2 regions of the Pseudomonas shahriarae genome follow, and region 1 is predicted to be linked to the other one. Evidence: predicted binding sites of a transcription regulator. Region 1 holds the regulator's gene; the other holds the start of a gene.
What was found. The regulator FliA, encoded in region 1, starts transcription of late flagellar genes. The targets are predictions, from matches to a motif close to CTAAAGTTTNNNNNNNNNNNGCCGNTAA.

Region 1 (3,414 bases):
TCATTGAACATGCCGTTGACCGCGTCCAGGGCTTCGAGGATCACGTCCATCAATTCCGAATCAACGTGCCGCTCACCCTTGCGCAGGATGTCGAACACGTTTTCGGCGATGTGGCAGCACTCCACCAGCTCATGGAGCTGGAGGAAGCCGGCGCCCCCTTTTACAGTGTGAAAACCGCGAAAAATTGCATTGAGCAGGTTCGCATCATCCGGTCGGCTTTCCAGCTCGACCAGTTGCTCGGACAACTGCTCTAGAATTTCGCCGGCCTCTACAAGGAAATCCTGAAGGATTTCTTCATCGGCGCCGAAGCTCATATTGCGTGCTCCTTAGAAGCCTAAACTGGACAGCAAATCGTCTACGTCATCTTGACCTGACATAACGTCTTCACGTTTATCGGCATGAATCTGCGGACCTTCACCCTTGGCGAGGTGTTTTTGTGGATCTTTTTCCGAGAGGATCGCTTCGCGGTCGTGTTCGATGCCGGCAAAACGGTCGACTTGGCCAGCCATCAGCACCAGTTTGAGCAGGTTGCTTTCCACTTCGGTGACCAGCAGGGTCACGCGCTTGATCACCTGACCGGTAAGGTCCTGGTAATCCTGGGCCAGCAGAATGTCATTGAGGTTGCTGGAAACCGTACGGTTTTCCTGCTCGCTGCGTGACAGGAAGCCTTCGACCCGACGCGCCAGGTCACGAAATTCTTCAGCGCCCACTTCGCGCCGCATGAAGCGGCCCCAGTCGGTGCTCAACGCCTTGGCCTCGTTGGCCATGCCGTTCACCAGGGGCGTGGCGTTTTCCACCAGGTCCATGGTGCGATTGGCTGCCGCCTCAGTCAGCCTGACCACATAGGACAGGCGTTCGGTGGCATCAGTGATCTGCGAGATTTCCTCGGCCTGGGGCATGTGCGGGTCGATCTGGAAATTGACGATCGCACTGTGCAACTCACGGGTGAGCTTGCCCACTTCCTGATACAGGCCGCGGTCGCGGGTCTGGTTGAGCTCATGGATCAACTGCACTGCGTCGCCGAACTGGCCTTTTTCCAGGCTTTCGACGAGTTGGTGAGCATGTTTTTTCAGGGTCGACTCAAAGTCGGCCTGCGATGATTCTTTATGCTCCATAGCTCCCCCGTGGCAGCATCAATGACCGATGCGTTCGAAGATTTTTTCAATCTTCTCTTTCAAGGCCAGTGCAGTGAATGGCTTGACCACGTAGCCGTTGACCCCGGCCTGGGCGGCTTCGATGATCTGTTCACGCTTGGCTTCAGCGGTCACCATCAGCACAGGCAGGCTGCGCAGCTTTTCATCAGCGCGCACGTGGCGCAGTAGATCAATGCCGGTCATGCCAGGCATGTTCCAGTCAGTTACCAGAAAGTCGATGCTCCCGCTGTTGAGGATCGGAATCGCCGTAATGCCGTCATCCGCCTCGACCGTGTTAGTGAACCCAAGGTCACGCAACAGGTTTTTTATGATCCGCCGCATCGTTGAGAAGTCATCAACGATGAGGATTTTCATGTTCTTGTCCAATTCGACCTCCAAGCAGTCTTAAACGCGTCCAGCACCTGGGCGCGCCATATCATTCAACAGGCATTACACAAAAAGGACTGCTGGGCACATCACGGGCCGCTCCCGCCGGGCTTGCGCCCTGGCGGTTATCGTTCGCAGTGTCCCCACACTGCCTGTCAGCGCGCTCGCCACTCTCCCAAACGCCCCCGCAAGCGGGCCGCGCATTGGCTATGAAGCTGGCTGACCCGCGATTCGCTGACCCCCAGGACCTCACCGATTTCCTTGAGGTTCAGCTCTTCGTCGTAGTACAGCGCCAACACCAGCCGCTCACGTTCCGGCAGATTGGCAATCGCCTCTGCCAGGGCGCCCTGGAAGCGTTCATCTTCCAGGTCGCGTGAAGGCTCCTGGTGAGCACTCGCGCCATCCTCATGCAGCCCTTCATGTTCGCCGTCCTGTAGCAGGTCGTCGAAACTGAACAGGCGGCTGCCCAAGGTATCGTTCAAAATCCCGTAGTAATCGTCGAGACTCAATTGGAGTTCGGCCGCAACTTCGTGATCTTTAGCGTCGCGACCGGTTTTTGCTTCAATTGAGCGAATTGCGTCACTCACCATCCGGGTATTGCGGTGGACCGAACGCGGCGCCCAATCACCTTTACGCACCTCATCGAGCATCGCGCCACGGATACGGATACCCGCATACGTCTCGAAACTCGCACCCTTGCTCGCGTCGTACTTGGTCGACACTTCGAGCAGGCCGATCATGCCCGCCTGGATCAGGTCTTCGACCTGGACACTGGCGGGCAGGCGTGCCAGCAGGTGGTAGGCAATGCGCTTGACCAGGGGCGCATAGCGCTCGATCAATTCGCCCTGGCTGTCACGCGCCGACTTTTTGTAAAGGTTGTAGCCGCTGGCTGTCATAGCACCGGTCCTGCACTCGTCTGATGCACCAATCGCTCGACGAAAAACTCCAGATGCCCCCGGGGATTGGCGGGCAGTGGCCAGGTATCGACCTTCTGAGCAATTGCCTTGAACGCCAACGCGCATTTCGAACGAGGGAACGCTTCATAGACTGCACGCTGCTTTTGCACAGCCTTGCGCACACACTCGTCATAGGGAACTGCGCCGACGTATTGTAAGGCGACATCGAGGAAGCGATCCGTGACCTTGGTCAACTTGGCGAACAGGTTGCGCCCTTCTTGCGGGCTCTGGGCCATGTTGGCCAGCACGCGGAAGCGGTTCATGCCGTAGTCGCGGTTGAGCAGTTTGATCAGGGCGTAGGCGTCGGTGATCGAGGTGGGCTCGTCGCAGACCACCAGCAAGACTTCCTGCGCGGCGCGCACGAAGCTGACCACGGACTCGCCAATCCCGGCGGCGGTGTCGATCACCAGCACGTCGAGGTTGTCGCCGATATCACTGAAGGCCTGGATCAGGCCGGCATGCTGCGCCGGGCTCAGATGCACCATGCTCTGGGTGCCGGAGGCGGCCGGGACGATGCGAATCCCCCCGGGCCCCTGTAACAGCACATCGCGCAGCTCACAGCGGCCCTCAATGACATCGGCCAGGGTATGTTTGGGCGTCAGTCCCAGCAGAACGTCAACGTTCGCCAGGCCCAGGTCGGCATCCAGCAGCATGACGCGGCGGCCAAGCTCTGCCAGGGCCAGGGACAAATTCACTGACACGTTAGTTTTCCCGACGCCACCTTTGCCGCCGGTCACCGCGATCACCTGTACGGGATGCATGCTGCCCATGTTCTTTCTTTACCTTGTCTTGCTTAGCCGCAGGCTACATAGGGTGGCCGCGGTAGCAGACCATCAATGTAGGTACATTGCACTGTGTTCATGTTGCCTTTCAGCCGACCCGTTTGGCTGGGTTGTGATAGAGGTCGGCGAACATATCCGCCATCGCCTCTTCACTGG
Region 2 (3,414 bases), 1.2 Mb from region 1:
GATCGGGTTGAACGGGTCCTGGACATCAAACAGCTGGGATGAAGCAAAGCCCACGACGCGCGCCACCTGGGTATCCGGATAGCTGCCGGCCACCAGGACACGGCGGGCGGCGTTGGCACGGTTGGCCGACAACTCCCAATTACCGAAATCGCCCAGGCCCGAATACGGCTTGGCATCGGTGTGGCCGCTGACGCTGATCTTGTTCGGCACCGCCTTGATGGTGTCGGCCATGGCCAGCAGGATGTCTTCGAAGTAAGACTTCAAGCGCGCACTGCCAGAGTCGAACATCGGTCGATTGGCCGCATCCATGATCTGGATACGCAGGCCGTCCTGGGTGATATCGAAGTGGATCTGATCCTTGAATTTTTGCAGTTGCGGGTTTTCATCGACCTTGTTCTGCAACTCTTGCAGTAACAGCTCCAGGCGTTCCTGCTCGACCTGTTCGGCCATGCTCTCGACGGTCTGGCGCTCGATCGGGATATTTTCCTGGGGCGCTTCGGTCTGCACCTCCGGGTTGATGGTGCGTTCAGGGGCCAATTCGGGCGAGCCGCCCAAGTCGATCACAAACGGCGTGCCGCTCTCGGAAAACCCAATGGGGTCCTTGAAGTAACCGGCGATGGCGATCTTCTGTTCCGGCGTCGCGGTGGACATCAGCCACAACACCAAAAAGAACGCCATCATCGCCGTCGCAAAGTCAGCGAAGGCAATTTTCCAGGCACCACCGTGGTGCCCAGCAGCGAAGCGCTTGACGCGCTTGATGATAATCGGCTGGTTGTTTTCCATGGCTTAGCGACCGCGAACTGCTTGTTCCAGCTCGGCAAAGCTTGGACGGTGCTTCGGATACAGCACCTTGCGCCCGAACTCCACCGCCAGGGATGGCGGCATACCGGAAGCCGAAGCCACCAGGGACGCCTTGATCGCTTCGTAGATATTCAGCTCTTCCTTGGCGTCGTGGGCCAGGGAGGTGGCCAGCGGGCCAAAGAAACCATAGGCTGCGAGAATACCGAAGAAGGTCCCCACCAGCGCCGCGCCGACGTGCATACCGATGGCCGCCTGGTCGCCTTCGCCCAGGGACGCCATGGTCACCACGATCCCCAGTACTGCCGCGACAATACCGAAACCGGGCATGCCGTCGGCGATACCGGTCACGGCGTGGGATGGGTGCTCGAGTTCTTCCTTGAGGCTGAACAGCTCCATGTCGAACAGGCCTTCCAGCTCGTGGGGGGCCATGTTGCCGGAGGACATGATGCGCAGGTAGTCGCAGACATAGGCGGTCATGCGGTCATCCTTGAGCACGGCCGGGTACTTGGCGAAGATCGGGCTCGCTGCGGCGTCCTCGATATCCGCCTCGATGGCCATCATGCCTTCGCGGCGGCTCTTGTTCAGGATCTCGTAGACCAGGCCCAGCACTTCCAGATAGAACGTGTGGGAAAAGCGCGAGCTGAACATGCCCAGCGACTTTTTGATCACGTGCATGGTCATGTAGCTAGGGTTGGCCTGCAGGAAAGCGCCAAACGCCGCACCGCCGATGATCAGCACTTCGAAGGGCTGGATCAGCGCAGCAATTTTACCGTGGGACAGAACGTATCCGCCGAGCACGCTTGCGATGACGACGATGATGCCGATAATTTTAGCCATAGGGGATGAGTACTTGCGCCGTCGGGTTCATGGACATATTCGGAAGATCTAAAAACTCTTCTTCTACTTATCGGCAAAACTGCGCCAGACTATAGCCCGTTAAGGCGAAAAGCCAGTTCGGCCCACTCCGGGCGTGTTGACCGCAAGTGATGATCGCGCCCCAATCATGGCAAACGAAACGACAGTCCCAACTACAAAACCCAACTCTCTGGCTGGCTGGATCAAGCGTCTGGACGAGGTTCTCCTGCCCGTCCCGCAGGCGAGCCACATTGCCGTGTGCAAGGCCATCGGCGACAGTCGCCGTTCGTTGCGAGATATTGCAGAGCTGATGCAAGACAGCCCGGCACTGGTCCTGAGCGTCATGCGTGAAGCCAACAACCAGGCCCACGGCAGCCTGGCAGAGCCCGCAGAAAACCTTGAAGTGGCGATCAACCGCCTCGGCCTCAAGCGCACCGAAGAACTGCTCGCGCGCCTGCCGTCGGTGCCGCTCAATGAAATCCCCGTGGCCCTGCGCCAATTGCAGCTGATCAGCCAGCATGCCTCGCAGCAAGCCAGCGGCCTGTTTGCCAGCCGCCTGGCGCGCCTGTGGCAGGATATTCATTGGGGCAGCCTGCTGTTTCTTTCACCGCTGTGGCCGATGGCCGTTGCCTACCCCAAGCTCCTGGAGGAATGGGAGCTGCGGGTGATCCACAAGGGTCAATCGGCACGCAAGGTCGAACAGGAATTGTTTGGCGTGCCCCTGCTGGCACTGTGCCTGGAGCTGACCGAGGCCTGGCGCTTGCCGATCTGGGTATCCCAGGGCTACCAACTGCTGCTCAAGGAACAACGCTTACTGGTCAAGGCCCTGCACATCGCCCGCGATGAAGTGCCGTTGAGCCAGCAGCAAAAACTCGATGCCGACCCGGCGCTGCGGCGCTGGCTGAACCAACCGGCCAATACCGTGCTACTGGCCAATGGCATGGCACTGGCGGCCCAGGAATCCTGGGCCTGCCCCCATACCCAGCGCTGGCAGTACCTCACCGCGTTGTACCTGCAACAACCACTGGCCGACGTGCAGCAACAGGTGCACCAACAGGCGGTCATCAGCGCGCGCCATACCCTGACCGCCGGTCTCTGGCATCCGGCACTGGCGTTGATCTGGCCCTGGCATGTGCAACGAGTGCATCGCGGCCTGCTGCCCGCACCGCCGCCGACCGCCGAAGCCCTGGCGGTGTGGCGCAAGCGTTGTACTGAGCTGCTGGTGGAGCCCAGCCGCTTCGCCAATGCGATGCACTTGACCACCTGCGCCAAGGAGGCCCTGGTTGCCAGTGGCATGCAGCGCGTGATGTTGCTGATGGCCGACAAGGCCTTGGCCACTTTGCGCGTGCATCAGGTCGACGGCCTGCCCAAGGACGCTGCCAACCTGAGCCTTGAGTCCGCACAAAGCACGCTGCTGCAACGCTTGCTGGAGAAGCCTGCGCAAGTGCGCCTCAACCCGGAAAATCACGCACAATTCGCGGTGCTGCTGCCTGCTTCATTGCGGCGCCTGTTCGTCGGCGAGCATTTGCTGCTGCGCTCCCTGAGCTGTAACGGCCGGGTGGTGATGCTGATGATTGCCGACCAGGGGGGCGGGCCGTTCTCCGAAACCACCGTGCAGGCCTTCGGCAAAACCGCCCAATGCATCGAGAAAGCCCTGCACTGCTTTACCAACCGCACCGCTTGATGCTTGCGTTACAATCGCCCTCTTTTATCACCCAACCTAGCGCCCGGGAGACCTCACATGCCTGACTTTTCTGG

Region 2: motA (flagellar motor stator protein MotA) is a predicted target of FliA. The motif match lies at 1,706-1,733, and genes of this name have one in related genera.

What each region holds. Positions count from the first base shown of each region.
Region 1 covers NZ_CP077085.1:1,888,094-1,891,507, reverse strand. The annotation lists gene HU773_RS08495 (chemotaxis protein CheA) at 1-314, opposite strand, end outside; gene HU773_RS08490 (protein phosphatase CheZ) at 327-1,115, opposite strand; gene HU773_RS08485 (chemotaxis response regulator CheY) at 1,134-1,508, opposite strand; gene fliA (RNA polymerase sigma factor FliA) at 1,676-2,416, opposite strand; gene fleN (flagellar synthesis regulator FleN) at 2,413-3,246, opposite strand; gene flhF (flagellar biosynthesis GTPase FlhF) at 3,347-3,414, opposite strand, start outside.
Region 2 covers NZ_CP077085.1:736,401-739,814, reverse strand. The annotation lists gene motB (flagellar motor protein MotB) at 1-783, opposite strand, end outside; gene motA (flagellar motor stator protein MotA) at 787-1,638, opposite strand; gene HU773_RS03235 (HDOD domain-containing protein) at 1,805-3,340, shown strand; gene HU773_RS03230 (rhodanese-like domain-containing protein) at 3,398-3,414, shown strand, end outside.